DNA from 3 places in the Pseudoalteromonas sp. SR44-8 genome. Region 3 is predicted to be linked to each of the others. Evidence: predicted binding sites of a transcription regulator. Region 3 holds the regulator's gene; each other region holds the start of a gene.

Evidence for each region. The regulator LexA, encoded in region 3, represses DNA repair genes until DNA is damaged. The targets are predictions, from matches to a motif close to TACTGTATNNNNATACAGTA.
Region 1: the regulator LexA is predicted to act here: its motif matches at 1,771-1,790, upstream of H5183_RS16325 (SulA-like leucine-rich domain-containing protein).
Region 2: the regulator LexA is predicted to act here: its motif matches at 2,559-2,578, upstream of ruvC (crossover junction endodeoxyribonuclease RuvC).

Annotation. Positions count from the first base shown of each region.
Region 1 is NZ_JACJDS010000035.1:300-4,147, reverse strand. It holds gene H5183_RS16330 (YchJ family protein) at 806-1,285, opposite strand; gene H5183_RS16325 (SulA-like leucine-rich domain-containing protein) at 1,326-1,760, opposite strand; gene H5183_RS16320 (sel1 repeat family protein) at 1,985-2,440, opposite strand; gene H5183_RS16315 (NCS2 family permease) at 2,568-3,848, shown strand, end outside.
Region 2 is NZ_JACJDS010000001.1:202,492-206,339, forward strand. It holds gene ruvB (Holliday junction branch migration DNA helicase RuvB) at 352-1,359, opposite strand; gene ruvA (Holliday junction branch migration protein RuvA) at 1,367-1,984, opposite strand; gene ruvC (crossover junction endodeoxyribonuclease RuvC) at 1,986-2,510, opposite strand; gene H5183_RS00860 (ABC transporter permease) at 2,632-3,848, opposite strand, start outside.
Region 3 is NZ_JACJDS010000019.1:55,244-66,781, forward strand. It holds gene H5183_RS11275 (hypothetical protein) at 1-205, shown strand, start outside; gene H5183_RS11280 (PaaI family thioesterase) at 202-645, opposite strand; gene H5183_RS11285 (hypothetical protein) at 767-1,561, shown strand; gene lexA (transcriptional repressor LexA) at 1,636-2,253, shown strand; gene coxB (cytochrome c oxidase subunit II) at 2,675-3,817, shown strand; gene ctaD (cytochrome c oxidase subunit I) at 3,817-5,415, shown strand; gene H5183_RS11305 (cytochrome c oxidase assembly protein) at 5,415-5,942, shown strand; gene H5183_RS11310 (cytochrome c oxidase subunit 3) at 5,978-6,853, shown strand; gene H5183_RS21955 (DUF2909 family protein) at 6,753-7,067, opposite strand; gene H5183_RS11320 (SURF1 family protein) at 7,080-7,820, shown strand; gene H5183_RS11325 (transmembrane cytochrome oxidase associated protein) at 7,817-8,311, shown strand; gene H5183_RS11330 (heme A synthase) at 8,329-9,318, shown strand; gene cyoE (heme o synthase) at 9,327-10,235, shown strand; gene H5183_RS11340 (SCO family protein) at 10,232-10,855, shown strand; gene H5183_RS11345 (lipid asymmetry maintenance protein MlaB) at 11,026-11,298, shown strand; gene H5183_RS11350 (response regulator) at 11,308-11,538, shown strand, end outside.

The DNA.
Region 1 (3,848 bases), on a different contig from region 3:
ATCAAGTCCTGTCTATGCTTGCACTGCAGTGCTACCGGTGGCATTATTGCGCTAAATATGACTTTCTGCAATGCTAATTACTGATTGATTAGTTTTAATTTCATTATTTAGTTTTGTTTTTATGCGTTTTAAATAAATATATTTAATTAAAATTAATAGGTTAGGCTTTGTTTTAATTATTTTAAAAAATATAAAAATAATAACGATTTATTTTCTAGTTTTTATTATAGTGTTTTTTTGATACTTGAAATTTATTTAACATTTGTTCCTTTATTGTTTTTGATATGACTAGATCTTAGCATGCTACGGGGCTGGTTCTAACGCAGTATATATATGTTTTATGGATGAGTTAGTTGTTTATAGGTGTTGTTGTGAAGTACTAGAGCATGTTGACCTTTCAGAATTAAAATTTGTTTAATCTAGGAGTGATTTAATCATGACAAGAGGTTTGTAACCTAGTTGGATCGATAACTGCTACCGCGTTATTCTACTGGCGGAAGTAATCTGAGCTTCGGATAATAAATCCATCTCCAGCGGCTATTTTTCAATGTTAACTGCGTTGAATTTACTTGTAATAGGCATGCTATTGACGCGTAAATTCGCCTTATTTTCCCTGAAAATTTCGGCTGGAGAGTAAAAGTAATATTAGTGCTTTAAATCAATGTGTTAGAAAACACATTAACCAAAATTTAGGTTAAGCAACAAAGAGTTAATCGCACTTAGACAGACCACGTTGGGTCGCGAGTTTTTTGAATTTATGATTATTTATAAATACTTACGGTAAAAACTACACTCTAAGAAAGTGTTACACGCTGTGGCATTTTTTATATTTTTTACCGCTACCACACGGGCATTCATCATTGCGGCTAATTTTTATATCTGCAACAGGGAAGATCTCACCATCGAGATAACGCCACTGCCCATCTTCTTTTATGAAGCTTGATTTTTCATGCAGCTGGCAAAACAAGTTTTGATAAAAATAGCTAACACAAAATTCAACACAACCAGTGTATTCTTGCTGGTCTGCACTGATCACAGCTAATTTTATAAAGCGGCAACTATTAGCAAAATCAGCAATTTCTTTGATTGGGTTTGCTGCTTGTTTTTTTTGTGCATAAGTTTGGTAAATATACTTAGCATTTTTTAAGGCATAAGCAACAAAGCGAGAGCGCATTAGTTGCTCTGGACTTGTTGCTTGTATATTGCCTAAGTGCAATTTTTCACAGCAATCGCTATAGCTTTGTTCGCTGCCACATAAGCAAAGACTGTCAGTGAGTGAGGTCATAAATAAAATACGCTTTATTAAAAAACGGCATTTTAACAGCTTATTGTGCTAATGCTATCTCTGTAGCTTGTTGGGTTTTAGTAAAACAGTATAGTTTTGCACTCGCTTGGTCTAACTTTAATGACAGGTTAGCTATTTGATTGTCTTTCACAATGTCTGTCCAGGTGATCACCGCTGCAAAGTTACCGTTATGTAGTGCTGAATTTAGTACATACTCTAAATTAACCAGATGCTTTTGCCTAATCACTAATAGTTTACTGGTATCAATAGAACATGAATCAAGTAAAGCTTTACTTGGTACGTGATCCGGTGCAATCAGTAACGTCCATGCGTTTTTATTATTGTAATGGTGTAACACCTTTAGAAGTTCAAAAGTTGCAGAGATCTCATCTTCTATCTGAATCAAATTTACTGATGCGCTTAAATTATCTTGTTGATAGCTTTTAACTGTTCTGATGGTAATTGGCTGTAACATAAGTTTCACTCACTGGTTGTTTATACAGTACTCATATACAGTAGTTTATACAGTGTTTGTGTGCAAGTGTTTTTTGCTATCTTTTTGAACGATTTTTAAATTTATTTGATACCATCAGCTTTGAAAATGTGCAGAAAATTAAATAATACTATACAAAACAATGTATTAATTATTTAAATTGAGGTGGCAATTGATTTTAACGAAAAGGGTAGATTAGTCCCTTTTCAAGGTGAGTTGGGGATCAGGTGAGCAAACTGCTGTTGGTGTATTTGTTCATACAGTGTTGCAGCATAACACTGGGCATCTTTAAAGCGGCGGGTGGCTAGATGTTTACGTAAATCAGTTAAGGCGGTTGTTGCAGGCTCATAGCCTTGGCTACTGGCTAAACTTAGCCATACTGCGCCATGAAAAACACTAGTAGGTACGCCTTGGCCTTTGATAAAAAATAATCCTAGATAAAATTGGGCTCGCTGATTACCTGACATTGCAGCTAAGCGCATCCATTTAGCAGCGAGAGGAGGTTGATCATTTTTTAAATAATACAGGGCTTTATTAACAGTGTTATCAGGAGTATCAGCTTTAACCGCACTGTGTGGGGCTTTGCTCGGTTGGGTGATAAACGATAATACGTTTTCTAACTGTTGTTCTAAATCTAAGCCAATTGGCGAGGTATCTGTCATAGTGCCACACATATTATTGTTGTCATTTACCTGCTCAGTTTAGTCTAATATCAGGTTAATTGTCCTGTTATTCTTGAAATATATGATAAAATCACGCAATTATTGTCATCTAAAATGAAACTCACTTATGCTCGACGCGTTATTTAAAATTAGCGACCACAACTCGACTGTGCGCCGCGAATGTATTGCCGGCCTCACTACCTTTATTACTATGGTTTATATTGTGTTTGTCAACCCTGCTATGTTGGCTGAAGCTGGTATGGATCAAGGTGCTGCGTTTGTGGCAACTTGTATTGCTGCGGCTATTGGCTGTTTTATCATGGGCTTTTGGGCAAATTATCCGTTAGCTTTGGCTCCTGGTATGGGGCTTAATGCCTTTTTTACTTATGGTGTTGTGTTAGGCATGGGCTATACCTGGCAAGCAGCATTAGGGGCTGTGTTTATGTCGGGCTGTATTTTCTTGTTCCTGAGTTTGTTCAAAGTCAGGGAGTGGATAATTAATGCTATTCCATTGGTGTTAAAGCAAGCCATTGCAACAGGAATTGGAGCGTTCTTAGCGTTAATTGCGCTTAAAAATGCCGGGATCATTATGGCCAGCCCTGCAACATTAGTGCAACTGGGTGATATAACGGCTGCCGGTCCATTGTTGGCTATTTTTAGCTTTTTTGTTATTGCAGCGCTACTTTATCGTGATTTTAAAAGTGGTGTTTTGATCAGCATTTTATTAGTAACTGTGATCGCGCTAAGTCTGGGTTTGGTAGAGTATCAAGGCGTGATATCTATGCCTCCTTCAATTGCGCCTACTTTTATGCAACTTGATTTTTCAGCGGCGTTTGAGTTGTCAATGCTTAGCGTCATTTTTGCATTGTTGTTCGTTGATTTATTTGATACATCAGGCACCTTAGTTGCGGTAACTCAAAAAGCAGGTCTTGCTGATGAACAAGGTAATATGCCTCGTTTAGGACGAGCATTAAGTGCTGATAGCGCCGCAACCATTGCCGGTTCAGTATTGGGCACTTCGACCACAACCTCATATATAGAGTCAGTTGCAGGAGTATCTGTGGGTGGCAGAACCGGACTTACAGCTGTGGTTGTAGGAATGTGCTTTTTATTGATGATGTTTTTTGCACCCTTGGCGAAAATGGTGCCAGCTTATGCAACTGCGGGAGCTATTTTATATGTGTCGGTGCTAATGCTACAAAACCTTAAGTTTGTAAATTGGGATGATATGACAGATGCCATTCCAGTGAGTGTGGTATTACTGATGACGCCGCTAACATTCTCCATTGCTCATGGCATTGCACTGGGCTTTATTTCTTATACAGTCGTTAAAGTATTGTGTGGTAAACGAGAACAAGTAAGCATCAGTGTGTGGATATTGACTGCGATGTTTGTGATCAAATTTGCG
Region 2 (3,848 bases), on a different contig from region 3:
TGCTATGCTTAAAGTCTTCTTGATAAAACTTGATGAATTTAAGCAATGTTACTTAGATTACTTCCTTCAACTTGTTGTTTGCCCGCATTTTATGCGGGCTTTTTTTTGCCTGCAAATCACGCACAGCACTACCTCGCTATGGCGCATACAATATCGTTTACAAACTTAACAGCATGTGAATTGTATTAGCCCAAATAACTAAATAATCTAAACTTTAAGTAATATGCTAATCACGCGATTAACTTAAACACAGCAAAATACACATTTGAATAGTGGCTAAAAGAACAGTATAGAAGATGTGTGAGGTGGGTTTGCAGCCATACGCACGCATACAGCTACAATAAATGTACTTTATTCTTGTTTGGGTAATAAGCCAAAGTGATGATAGGCGTTATCAGACACAATACGCCCTCTTGGCGTACGTTGGATAAATCCTTGCTGGATGAGGTAAGGCTCGATCACATCTTCAATGGTTTCTTTTTCTTCACCGATAGCGGCGGCTAAGTTGTCTAACCCTACCGGACCCCCCATAAACTTTTCAATGATCGCGAGTAAATATTTACGGTCCATATAATCAAAGCCGCTTTTATCGACATCAATCATATTAAGTGCCAGCTCTGCTACTTCGGCATTTACAGTACCGTCTGATTTAACTTGCGTGTAATCTCGTACCCGGCGTAATAATCGATTAGCGATACGTGGCGTACCACGAGAGCGTTTAGCAATTTCAATGGCACCTTCATCACACATGGCTAAATTTAAATAATGAGCAGAACGCCCCACTATAGTCGATAAATCTGCCACCGAATAAAACTCTAAACGCTGCACAATACCAAAACGGTCTCTAAGTGGTGAGGTTAACGAGCCTGCGCGAGTGGTTGCGCCAATTAAGGTAAAAGCGGGTAAATCGAGCTTAATGGAACGAGCTGCGGGCCCTTCACCAATCATTAAATCGAGTTGATAATCTTCCATTGCAGGATAGAGTATTTCTTCAACTTGCGGGCTTAGCCTATGTATTTCATCAATAAAAAGTACATCGCCTTCTTCTAAATTGGTCAGTAGTGCGGCTAAATCACCGGCTTTTTCAAGCACTGGGCCCGAGGTTGTTTTAATACTGACATTCAGCTCATTGGCAACAATGTTTGCTAGTGTGGTTTTCCCCAAACCCGGCGGACCAAATATTAATAAATGATCAAGCGCTTCACCCCGACTACGTGCAGCTTCTATAAATATTTCCATTTGCTGTTTAACATGGGGCTGACCAGTATAATCGGCTAATAGTTTTGGTCTAATCGCGCGATCGACTACATCTTCATTACTTTGTTCAGTCGCATCTATTAAACGATCCGCTTCAATCATGGTTTACTCACAACATTGATTTTAGAGATTCTTTGATCAGAACCTCTGTAGACATACCAGGCTTGGCCACTGATTTTACTGTTTTTTGTGCTTGCGCCAATTTATAACCTAATGACACTAACGCAGAGATTGCATCATCTGCCGCATTATTAGCAATAAGTGCGTCAGATGCGGGCTCTATAACTGCATTATCACTAAATGGCGTGAATAAGTCATTACCCCAATCTTTTAATCGGTCTTTCATTTCAAGTACCAGGCGCTCTGCGGTTTTTTTACCTACACCTGGCAGTTTCACTAAACTGGTGGCATCTTCGTTATTCACACAGCTAACAAATTGCTTAGCCGACATCCCTGAAAGTATTGCTAATCCGAGCTTTGGCCCAACGCCATTGGCTTTTAATAGCTCTCTAAATAATGCTCGCTCAATTTTATTATTAAAGCCAAATAATAACTGGGCGTCTTCTCTTACTACAAAATGAGTATACACAATGGCATTTTCGCCAATGTTTGGTAAATCATAAAAACACGTCATCGGCATGTTAACTTCGTAACCAACACCGCTTACTTCAAGCAAAATTTCTGGCGGTTGTTTTTCTACTAAGATGCCATTTAAGCGACCTATCATGTTATTTCCTTAATCGTCCTCTAACGGTTTTACTGGCACTGCCCGCTAGTTTTATTAAATTTTGATCGGAATGAGCATGGCATATCGCAATGGCTAATGCATCGGCTGCATCCGCTTGCGGTGTGCCTGGCAATTTTAAAATATTTTTAACCATATGCTGCACTTGCGATTTATCGGCACCACCGTGCCCTACCACCGCTTGTTTAATTTGCCGCGCCGAGTATTCAAACACCGGTAACTCAGCCATTGCCGCACCAACAATTGCAGCTCCTCTGGCTTGGCCTAATTTAAGAGCTGAATCAGGATTATGCGCCATAAATACTTTTTCAATGGCAAAATGATCGGGAGAGAATTGTTCGATTAGTTGACTGATCCCCTGATAAATCATTTTTAATCGAATAGGAAACTCGTGATCGGCCAGTTTTATACAACCGCTGCCTAAATAAGTAAATTTAGCACCTTGATGGGCAATCACCCCATAACCGGTTAATCGTGAGCCAGGATCAATCCCTAAAATAATAGCCAATACTTGCCCAATCAGTGTAAATAGTTAAGTACGCTAATAATGCCAGAGCACTGTATAAATTACCAGTGCATTATTGGCATAAAAAAGCCCGTAAAAACGGGCTTGTTTAATTGCTAACCTTTTAGGCTAAAGAGCGTAGTAACCCTTGGGTATTTTTACGCATGGTTCTAGCTATCATAAAGTAGCCCAGTGATGCCACAAACACACCACCCACTAATGGCCCAATAAGCCAAATATGCGGGTGCAGCTTACCTGCTAAGTCAAACATCTCACGTTGCACTATTAATAAAGCCACATCACTGACCAACGCAGCGACAAAACCAGCAGCGCTGCCCAGCAATAAAAACTCATATAAAGTGGCATTTTTTATTAGCCGCCCTTTGGCGCCTAAGGTACGCAATATGACAATTTCCTGCATCCGTTCACCAAGGCTTGCTTGCACTTGCGAAATTAAAACCAAGCCACCACACATCACCACTATCGCCAGTACAAATCCAATTGCCAGCGATACTTGCGAAATAGTAGAACGTATTTGTTTGACAAAGCTGTCAACGTCGATGGCGTTGATTGTCGGGTAGGCACGTAGTAGCTCACTAAAATCGCGTTTTTGCTCGGCTTCGATACGCACTGATGAAATATACGTCGCAGGAAAATCAGCCAGTACATCAGGGCTTAATATAATAAAGAAATTAGGCTTTAAAGTAGCCCAATTAACTTTACGAACACTGGTGATTTTGGCATCAAATGACTGGGCGCCAATCAAAAATGTTAGCGTATCACCCAGTTTCACATCTAAACGTTCTAGCATAGATTCTTCGATGGATACCTCAGCGGTGGCATTGTCGCCAAACCACTGCCCGTCTATGATCTCATTTTGCACAGGGACTTGCTCTAACCATGTAAGATTTAGCTCACGGCCAATACCTGCGCGTGCTTCTTCGTCTTTCTTCTCGTTATCTTGTAATGAGACTTCGCGAGCAACTAATTCACCATTAACAGCGTTTACGCGACCACGAATAGTCGGATAGAACTCAGATACTTGAATATTTTTTTGCTCTAAAAAGCTTGTTACGTCTGGCAATTCAGTTTCGGTTATATTGACTAAAAAAGCATTCGGCGCGTCGCTTGGAAGTTGCGATTGCCAATCTGCGATCATATCGTTTTTCAGCACCACTAAAAATAACAATAGCTTTATTGCCAACGAAAAACTGATCAACTGTACCGCATTAGCATTGGCACGTTTTTGCAACGAAGCAATCGCTAATGACCAACTATTCCCCGGCCGCAATCCTAGTTTACGTCCGCTGCCAAAAATTAACCGCGATAATAAAAACAGTA
Region 3 (11,538 bases):
TAACCACTTATGTGAGTTAATTGAATCTTGCTCACGCAATGCATTAAAGCAGTGGTTATCATGCTCAAAGCGCACCTTTGATATTGGCTTTGAATCAGGCACTTCGCCAAAATGCTTTAATCAAGCGCTCAGTGCCGATACTTTATTGCGTATTTCTGCTATTGGCGCAGGTATTGAAATTACAATTTATCCACTTTCAAGTTAGCCTTTTCGCTCTACAATTGCTGCGGTCATTCTTGATACGCAGCACAGTTCTCCACGACTATTGGTGATTTTTATTTCCCATACGGATGTACGCTTGCCTAAGTGTAGTGGTGTTGCTATCGCGGTTAATATACCATTACGTGATGCTTTTAGATGATTGGCATTGATCTCCTGGCCAACACAATAAAACTTTGTAAAATCAACAGCAAAGTTTGCAGCATAACTCGCCACGGTTTCTGCAAGTACAACATTTGCGCCGCCATGCACCATACCCATAGGGTTATGATGAGCTGGGATCGCGGGCATCGTTGCTACTAAATAATCATCGCCTATTTCACTTATTTCAATGCCCATGGTTTTCATCAATGTGCCTTGACCACTTATGCCGTCATCAAGTTGCTTACATTGTGCTAGGGTGATCGGTTGATACCAAATACTCATCTGTCTACCTCACTAAGTTATTTACTAAATCAGTCTACACTTTTAAACATTTTCCTACAGTTAAGATCATAAAAATAGATAAAATGTACCTATATTATCTAACTGTTAATGGATCTTAAGGATGAAAGTAAAGGTATTTGGATGTGGTGCAATATTATTAATGAGCCTTGTTGCTCAGCCGCAGGCTGTTGCTAGTACCCAACATCAACTCGATATTGGTTTTACCGATTTAGCTGGTTTAGATGAATCTTTTTTAGGCGCACGATACCGATATTTTGCGCAAGATCTTGAATCTTTGACTGGTCCATACGAGCTAAAAGCGTATTTAAATCAAGTCAATAATTATGCTATTGGTGGGTTTGCTAATGATGATTTTAGCTATTTAAATGCCGATGCTGCCATCTATGGTCCCGCAGGATTAGTTATTAGTGCCAGCGCGCAGCGCCTCTGTGAGGATAATAGCTATTGGCAAAATACTGATTATTTAGTGAGTGCCGCTGTTGGTAAGCAAATGAATGAGCAGTTACAACTAGGGTTCAATGTATATTACAGTCGCTTAGAGCGCCATGATATGTGGTTTGGCAAAGATAATGAAAGAGTCGCGGTTGAATGGACTTATGCTCCTTATGTTCGTTGGACAAATATAGTTAGCAATCAAGGTTGGGATTTAGAGCTAAAGCAATTGGCAGGGCGTTATCGTTATGTGCAGGGGCAGGCGGTTTATTATGTAAATCAAGCATGGTCAGTGGGAGTCGTTGCCAATATTCGGAATCAGAAAAATCTAAAAGACAACTATGAACTGCAAACGCAATATTGGTTTAATCAACATGTAGCATTAAAGTTTGGTCTTGGATCTGCGCTTGATTCTGGAAGTGGTTTAAATAGTATGAGCTTGTTATTAACGGCGCGATTTTAAGCCAATTTATATTTGCGATTTTCAGATAACTGTATATACTCACAGTTAAATGTACTGTATGGAAAACCAGTTGTATGCGCCCATTAACGAATCGCCAAGCTCAAATTCTCGAACTTATTAAAGTTTTTATTAAAGATACCGGTATGCCGCCAACCCGTGCTGAGATTGCGCAAACGTTAGGTTTTAAAAGTGCTAATGCAGCGGAAGAACATTTAAAGGCATTAGCGAAAAAGGGCGTTATTAAAATGAAGCCCGGTGCTAGTCGAGGTATTCAGTTAGTTGAAGAGGATGAGCCGGAACAACTTGGTTTACCTCTAATAGGCAGAGTTGCCGCTGGTGAGCCTATTTTGGCAGAGCAGCATGTTGAAAGTCATTGCAAAATAGATCCACTCTTGTTTAAACCGGCTGCTGATTTTTTACTGCGTGTGCAAGGCATGAGTATGAAAGACATTGGTATTATGGATGGCGATTTATTGGCAGTACACAGCACTCAAGTTGCTGAAAATGGCCAAGTGGTGGTTGCCCGTGTTGATGACGATGTAACAGTAAAACGCCTTGAAAAAGCAGGTAAAAAAGTTTTTTTACATGCTGAAAACGATGAATTTTCACCGATTGAAGTGGATCTTGAACATGAATCTTTCAATATTGAAGGGTTAGCTGTTGGGGTGATCCGCAACGCTGATTGGATGTAAAATTTTTGATCTATATTTTGCACCAAATTGGTGAAGTTTGGTGCATTTAATTTTTTACCGCTTTAATGGCTAGATTTTATACTTAGCTATAGCGTCCTAAGCCCTATCAAATCTACTTGTCAGCTACTTTTAGCCCTCTAATATTATCCCTAATTACAAAATAACGCGCTGATTTTTAGCTGTTATTTATGCACCAAAAAAGAATTTAATTGCTCTTAAAACTTGCTAATTGTTCATTTTTTAACTAATTGGTTAATACACTGTGTTAACAGCTACTTTAAAAGTCTAACAATTTTGCTCAATAGCATAATTTAGGGTTGCGTTAATATTCAGTAACAATAAAAAATAACGAATTGGCGCGAATAAAGCTGTGCCGCCTTTTCGCTTTGCGTTTTGCAATAGCATTTAAAGGAGCCGTCACATGGGTAAATTGAGCTCTACCTTGTGGCTTATATTGTTTGTTCTACCGCAGCAAGTATTGGCTAATAGCCAGTTTAATATGCGTAAGGGCGTAACAGATATAAGTAATGATGTTTATCAGCTGCACATGACAATATTTATTATATGTTGTGTGATTGGGGTCATCGTGTTCGCCGTGATGTTTTGGGCACTGATCCACCACCGTAAATCTAAAGGGGCAAAACCAGCCCAATTTCATGAAAGTACTAAAGTTGAAATCCTTTGGACGGCAATCCCGTTTGTGATTTTAATTGGTATGGCAATTCCTGCGACAAAAACTTTGATTGCAATGGAAGATGCTAGTAAAGCTGATCTCACGATTAAAATTACTGGTTCTCAATGGAAATGGCATTATGAGTACATGGGTGAAGATGTTGAGTTTTATTCAATGCTTGCTACACCTCAAGATGAAATAACTAATCTTGCAAATAAAAACCCTAATTACCTGCTTGAAGTTGATAAACCTTTGGTGTTGCCAATTAATCAAAAAGTACGATTTTTAATGACCTCAGACGACGTTATTCATTCTTGGTGGGTGCCTGATTTTGCAGTGAAAAAAGATGCTAACCCTGGGTTTATCAATGAAACTTGGACCAGAATTAATGAAGAGGGCATTTATCGAGGGCAATGTGCAGAACTATGCGGAAAGGATCATGGCTTTATGCCTGTGGTGGTTGAAGCTAAATCTGAGCAAGCATTTGCAAACTGGCTGAGCGAAGCTAAGCAGGCAAAAGCAAACGCTGCAATTGCTGATGCTGCATTATTAGATCAAACATTACCAAAAGAAGAATTAATGACACTCGGCGAGCAAGTCTATATGGCCAGTTGCGCTGCGTGTCACCAACCAACAGGTATGGGCTTACCGGGGGTTTTCCCGGCGCTCAAAGGCAGTCCGGTAGTATTAGGAGATATTAAAGATCATATTGATGTAGTGCTTCATGGTCGCCCAGGTACCGCTATGCAAGCATTTGACAAGCAGTTATCAATCAAGCAGCTAGCAGCTGTGATCACCTATAAGCGTAATGCATGGGGCAATGACACTGGGGATGTAATTCAACCGAGTCAGATACAAGCCGCGATTGATGCAACTTCGGAGGCTAAATAATGAGTAGCGTAACAGAGCAACAACATGATCAAGCTGCACACCATGATGGACATCATCATCCTGCGAAAGGTTTTAAACGCTGGCTTTATACTACTAACCATAAAGATATCGGTAGCTTATATTTAATTTTTTCGTTGACGATGTTTTTAATTGGTGGCGCCATGGCGATGGTGATCCGCGCAGAGTTATTTCAACCTGGCTTACAGTTGGTAGAGCCTCACTTTTTCAATCAAATGACCACAGTACATGGCTTGATCATGGTATTTGGTGCCGTTATGCCGGCCTTTACAGGATTGGCTAACTGGATGGTACCACTCATGATTGGCGCACCAGATATGGCATTACCACGGATGAATAATTGGAGCTTTTGGATTTTACCTTTTGCTTTTATTATTTTACTGGCATCCCTGTTTATGCCAGGTGGTGGCCCGGCATTTGGCTGGACTTTTTATGCACCACTGTCAACAACTTACAGTAACGATAATACCGCATTATTTGTTTTTGCTATTCACATCATGGGTATTAGCTCAATTATGGGCGCAATCAATGTGATTGTAACTATCGTTAATTTACGTGCGCCAGGTATGACTTGGATGAAGCTGCCGCTGTTTGTGTGGACATGGCTTATCACCGCTTTTTTATTGATTGCTGTGATGCCGGTATTGGCCGGTGCTGTGACTATGGTATTGACTGATAAGTATTTTGCAACCAGCTTTTTTGATGCTGCTGGGGGCGGTGATCCGGTGATGTTCCAGCACATATTTTGGTTTTTTGGTCACCCTGAAGTGTACATTATGATTCTGCCAGCCTTTGGCATTATCTCGACTATAGTGCCGACCTTTTCACGTAAAAAATTATTTGGTTATGCCTCTATGGTATATGCCACATCTTCGATTGCTTTACTTAGCTTTATAGTTTGGGCGCATCATATGTTTACCACAGGTATGCCTGTCGCTGGCGAATTATTTTTTATGTATGCAACTATGCTGATATCGGTGCCAACTGGGGTCAAAGTATTTAACTGGGTAGCCACCATGTGGCGTGGTTCGATTAGTTTTGAAGTGCCTATGTTATTTAGTATTGCGTTTATTGTGTTATTCACTTTAGGTGGTTTCTCTGGGTTGATGCTGGCGATTACTCCTGCTGATTTTCAATACCATGATACTTATTTTGTGGTGGCGCATTTTCATTATGTGTTAGTGACTGGGGCGATATTTTCAATTATGGCCGGGGCGTATTATTGGCTGCCAAAATGGACGGGAAATATGTTCAATATCACCTTGGCTAAATGGCATTTTTGGTTGTCTTTAGTGAGCGTGAATGTATTGTTTTTCCCTATGCACTTTGTTGGTTTGGCCGGTATGCCGCGCCGGATTCCTGACTACGCACTGCAATTTGCAGACTTTAACGCGATTATTAGTATTGGTGGCTTTGCTTTTGGTTTATCACAATTGTTATTTGTGGTTGTAGTATTTAAGTGTGCACGAGGCGGCGATAAAGTGCCCGCCAAAGTGTGGGATGGTGCTGAGGGTTTGGAATGGGAGGTGGCATCGCCTGCGCCTTATCATACTTTTGAAACGCCACCGGAGATTAAGTAATGAGTCATGCACCACTGCTTAAGCGCTTAGTTTTAATATGTCTTGGCATGTTCGCTTTTGCGTTTGCTTTGGTGCCGTTGTACGACGTTTTTTGTGATGTAACAGGCCTTAATGGTAAGCCTTCGTTAGAGCAAGCAAAGCAAAGTACGAGTGTTAATGAGGCACGAGAAATCGACGTAAGCTTCACAACTCATGCGCAAAGTGGAGCGCCATTTGAGGTGCAATCACATGAGTATAGTGTGGTAGTAAAGCCCGGAGCTATGCGCGAAGTGCTGTTTAGAGCAAAAAATACCAGTAATGAAGATAAAGTTATGCAAGCGGTACCGTCGGTGTCTCCAGGCAAAGCAGCTAAGTATTTGCATAAAATGGCTTGCTTTTGTTTCGATCAACAACCTTTGAAAGCAGGTGAAGAAGTGGAATTTAAACTGCTTTTTTATGTTGATACGCAATTACCTGAAGATGTTGAAGAGTTAACTTTGTCTTATACCGTGTTTGATATTAGCGGGCAGATAGTGGCTAGTAATTAGGTTGCCAAGCTAATAGCTAATTAGGAGCAAACAAAATGGATAAAAATTACGAAAAATATTATGTTCCCGCGCAAAGTCCGTGGCCAATAGTTGGCGCATTTGCGATGTTTTTTATTGCTGTTGGTGCAGGTCTTACCGTAATGCAAGCAAGCAGCGGCGGTGGTGCTGGCCATTATGTGCTTTACGCAGGAATTGGTGTGTTGCTGTTTATGCTATTTCGCTGGTTTAAAAATGTCATTGAAGAGTCTGATCAAGGCTTATATTCAGCGCAAATGGATCGCTCGTTTCGTCAAGGTATGAGCTGGTTTATTTTCTCTGAAGTAATGTTTTTTATGGCTTTTTTCGGTGCCCTTTTTTATGCCCGGATGATCTCTGTGCCTTGGCTTGGCGGCGCCGGAAATAATGCCATGACCAATGAGGTACTGTGGCCTACTTTTGAAGCAATCTGGCCATTAGTTACTACACCCGGTGGTAGTACGACACAGGCTATGGGTTGGCAGGGATTGCCGCTGATCAACACATTAATATTACTAACCTCGTCGGTTACCTTACATTTTGCTCATGTAGGCATGGAGAACAATAAGCGTGGGCCATTAAAAGTATTTATGGCACTGACAATCGTATTAGGGGTCTGTTTTTTAGGGCTGCAAGTCGTAGAGTATATGCATGCTTATCAGGATTTAGGACTGACCTTAGATGCTGGCGTATATGGCAATACTTTCTTTTTACTAACCGGCTTTCATGGCATGCATGTGACCTTAGGAACTATTTTATTATTAGTCATGCTGATCCGCATTTTAAAGGGCCACTTTAGCCCAGATAAACATTTTGCGTTTCAAGCCGCAGCTTGGTATTGGCATTTTGTTGATGTGGTGTGGTTGTGTTTATTTGTGTTTGTATATGTGCTGTAACTTTATCAATTGGTGATGAGTTACTGTGGATGAAACCTAGTTTAAGGGCTGCAATAACAACCACTAAGACGATAACAGAAAACAGCACACGACGGCCTAAATAGTGAGACATAGGCCGTCCATCTGTTTTACCCGATACCATAATAAATAAGGCACGGAACAAGTTAAAAAGTATAAATAGTAGCAACAGTACGATAATAATTTTAATAATCACTGGGTCACCTTTATGCAGTTAATTTTATGGCGTAAACAAAAGCTTAGCTCAATTATTACCATTTGCGTGGTAACCATTGTGGTATTGGTGTGTTTACGCCTAGGGTATTGGCAATTACAGCGAGCTGAAAGTAAAACTGAGCAATTAACACAAATAGCAGCCCTGCAAAGTCAGGGAGTAATGAGCTGGCAGCAAATGCAGCAACTGCCTAGTGATTGGAATAAAACGGGCTTGCAGATAAGTATCTCTGGAGTGCTAGATACGCAGCAATATTGGTTGTTAGATAATCAAGTTTACCAAGGTCAGGTTGGCTACGATGTACTTACCTTGCTGCGTTTACAGCAAAGTAAGCAAACTCTGTTGGTGAATTTGGGTTGGGTTAAAGCACCACCTACTCGCCAGCAACTCCCTAGTATAAACCTACCATCGACTCCTTTGGCAATGACCGTGCAATTAAAGCAAGGAAAGCTCAGTGGCTTTACTTTGCAAGATGCACAACACAAGACGGATACAGCATGGCCCAAGCGCGTACAAATTATCGATTTAGCATTGTTTTCACAGCAAACAGGTCGCGACATGATTGACTTTATTGGTTATCGGCAAGGTATCGCGGATGAGATTGCTGCGCCGCATTATCAAGCTGTGGTAATGAGCCCCGAAAAACATCAAGCCTACGCAGTGCAATGGTTATTGATTGCGATTGCCTGCCTTGTTATTGCTGTATTTGCTTTTAAAAAGAAGGAATTACAATGAAAAACAATCCGTTATTAATATTTATTGGCTGTTGTTTAGTGCCTTTAATACTGGCGTATTTGGCGTTAAAGCTTGAGTGGATACCTAGTGCATCGAGTAATAAAGGGGAATTTTTAACACAGGAAATAAAACTACAATATTGGGAAAAAACGGAGCATAAACAATGGACTATTGCTTTAAATCACCCAGCACAATGCCAACAAGCTTGTGCACAGCAGTTACAAGCACTAGAGAACCTCTACATCGCTCTTGGTAAAAATCAAGGTAAAGTCGATGTCGCCATCCTTGGCCAGACACAGCAAAAAGAGCTGCCATGGCGTCAGTTACCTGAGGTTGATGTACTGCAACCAGCTAGTTTATATCTAATTGATCATATGGGCTTAGTGGTCTTGCAGTATCCTTACCATAGTGAGCCACAGCAAAACCGTTTGACTCAAAAAGGACTGTTAAAAGATTTAAAAAAATTACTTAACTATTCGCGTTCTAGCTAATTTAAGGAGTGCCAATTATGTATAAAAACTATAAACATTTGGTATTAGCCACTTTTATGTTATCGATCTTAGTTGTTGGCTTAGGGGCTTATACGCGCTTGAGTGATGCCGGATTGGGTTGTCCGGATTGGCCCGGTTGCTATGGCTTTTTGACGGTACCCAAGCATGAGGCTGATTTAGCCCATGTAGAGCAAACCTACCCAGATATGATGTTCGAAACCGCTAAAGCGTGGAAAGAAATGATCCATCGCTATTTTGCCGGCACGTTAGGTTTACTTATTTTAGCGTTATTTATATTGGCTTTATTAAAACGTCAATATCCAACCACGCCAATTAAATTACCCTTACTATTACTAATACTGGTGGTGTTCCAAGCGGCTTTAGGGATGTGGACCGTCACCATGAATTTACAGCCGCTGATTGTATTGGGGCACTTATTAGGTGGATTTAGTATTTTATCATTGGTTACATTATTGTATTTACGGCTAACGGCAAAACCAATTTTTGGCGGCGACGCCCCAGCTCGGCGTTACTTTAAACTTAGTCTAGTCGCATTAGTGGTATTGGTATTGCAAATAGCGCTAGGCGGTTGGCTTGCTGCTAATTATGCGGCGCCGCACTGCAATGGCTTGCCATTGTGTAGTTACGGACAGCCGTTTTCATTGAGTAGCGTATTTCAGTTGCCATTAGAGCAAAGTACTTATGAATATGGTGTACTTTCACAGCAGGCTAGGATGTCGATCCATTTATTACATCGAATGTGGGCGTTAGTTACCTGTGTAGTATTAGCGCTGATCATGTGGCGCATTTATAGCCGTGCTGTGTCGAGAAAAATAAAGCATTGTACAGTCTCCGTATTGGTCGCGTTGCTGTGTCAAATTTGTTTGGGCTTGGCGGTTGTGCACTGGCATTTCCCGCTCGGCGTTGCGCTGGCACATAATTTAATGGCTGCCATACTATTGTTAACAGTCGTTCGTTTATGTTTTTACTTAAAAGCACGTACATAGGGGCAGTTATGACACCTTTAATAGCAATAACAAAGTTAGCACCTAGCCAAATTAGCGGCTTAATAAATGATTATTTAGCGATCAGTAAATTTAAAGTAGTCGCGATGTTGGTATTAACAGCATGGGTTGGTTTAGCGCTGGCACCCGATGTTGGTCGTGGTATTGGCGTACAGTTTATTAGTTTACTGGGGATTGGCTTGTTATCCGCTGCAGCTGCGGTGATCAATCATGTAGTTGATAGCGAAATAGATAGTAAAATGGCACGTACACGCCATCGGCCAGTTGCTAAGGGGCGGTTATCTAAACTGCATGCTTTAAGTTTTGCCGCTGTTATTGGGGTGAGTGGTTTCATTATGTTGATGATCTGGGCTAATACTTTAACCGCTGTATTAACCTTATTTGCGTTAGTTGGTTATGCGTTTATTTATACCTCCTTTTTAAAGCGTGCAACGCCACAAAATATTGTTATAGGAGGACTCGCAGGGGCCATGCCGCCGTTGTTAGGGTGGGTATCAGAAACCGGGCACATGGCAGCTGCTCCTTGGTTATTGGTGATGATCATATTTACTTGGACTCCGCCGCATTTTTGGGCGTTGGCAATTGCTCGCAAAAGTGATTACGAACGCGCTAAGATCCCCATGTTGCCAGTCACTCATGGCATTGATTTTTGTAAAACCTGTGTAGTTGCATACTCTATTTTATTGGCTTTGGTATGTGTATTGCCTTATTTAATTGGTATGTCGGGGCTCATTTATTTAATTGCTGCGACATTACTTAATGGGATTTTTATCTATAAAGCGGTAAAACTAAAAATAGCGGGGAATGACGATACAGCAATGGATTTATTCCGTTTTTCAATTATTCATTTAATGATACTCTTTGTCGCCTTATTTATAGATAAATGGTTCGTTATATGAATAGCTTAGCAGTTAAGTGTGGGGCGAGAGTGTGGTTGGCGTTAAGTTTATTGCTGTTAACAGCTTGTAGTGACAGCGCTATGCCTGACGTTGAAGCTTTGGTATATGAACAAGCCAAACCTTTGAGTGATTTTACTTTACAAGATCAAAATGCTCAGCCAGTAACTAAGCAAACATTGCAAGGTCAATGGAATTTAGTGTTTTTAGGTTATACCAGTTGCCCAGATATTTGCCCTCTGACATTAGCTAAACTCAATGGCGTTTATAAAGCGTTGAAAGATGAATACCCATTGCAAATTTGGTTTTTAGCGGTCGATCCAAAACGCGATACAGTCGCTAAACGCAAAGCCTACATTGATTATTTTAATCCTGATTTTTTAGCGGTCTCAGGGGAACATAAAGATCTATTTCCACTAGTTAGAGAGTTAGGTTTGATTTACGCAATTAGTAATAGTGATGAGCAAGAATATGCCGTTGACCATAGTGCTTCAATTGCGATGGTTGATCCTCAAGGGGCGGTAAGGGCCATATTTAAACCTGAATTTAAACAGGGCAGTGTGCCATTAATTAATGCTAAATTATTAATAACTGAGTTTAAACAGATTGCGGATCATTATTAATAGAATAAGTATATTTTAATTATTTTCGAGGAGCGTTTAGCTCCTTTTTTGTTTTTCTTTTATCCCCCCTGTAAATAATTTCACTCTTTTTTCAACGCATTTATGGCATTTTTACTAACTCAGTCTAAGCTTTTGTTATGAATTGGTTAAACATGGAAAGTGCGAACAATATGATGAAGCTTCCCGCTGAACTAGCAATCACCCAAGTTGAAAACTTACACCAAGATTTATTACAAGAATTACACCGCAATGATGATGTTTGTTTAGACATTAGTGAAGTTGTACGCGTAGATACTGCCTCGATTCAACTATTGTGTGCTCTGCAAAAGCACTTGCTGTGCGTACATCACAAAATTATTTGGGTTGGGCAAAGTGAGCCTTTAAAAAATGCCATTAATCGCTTAGGCCTGAGTGAATATCTAATACTAGAAAATGCAGATTAAGGAGTTCATATGAAAAGAATTTTAGCCGTGGATGATTCGGCATCGATGCGTCAAATGGTGAGTTTTACACTGAAAAAGGCGGGTTTTGATGTCACTGAGGCAAAGGACGGAAGTGAAGCACTTAGCATCGCAAAACAACAAGGTTTTGATGCTGTGATTTCCGATGTCAACATGCCAGTGATGGATGGTATTACTTTGATCAGGGAGTTACGCACCTTACCAAACTATAAATTTACGCCA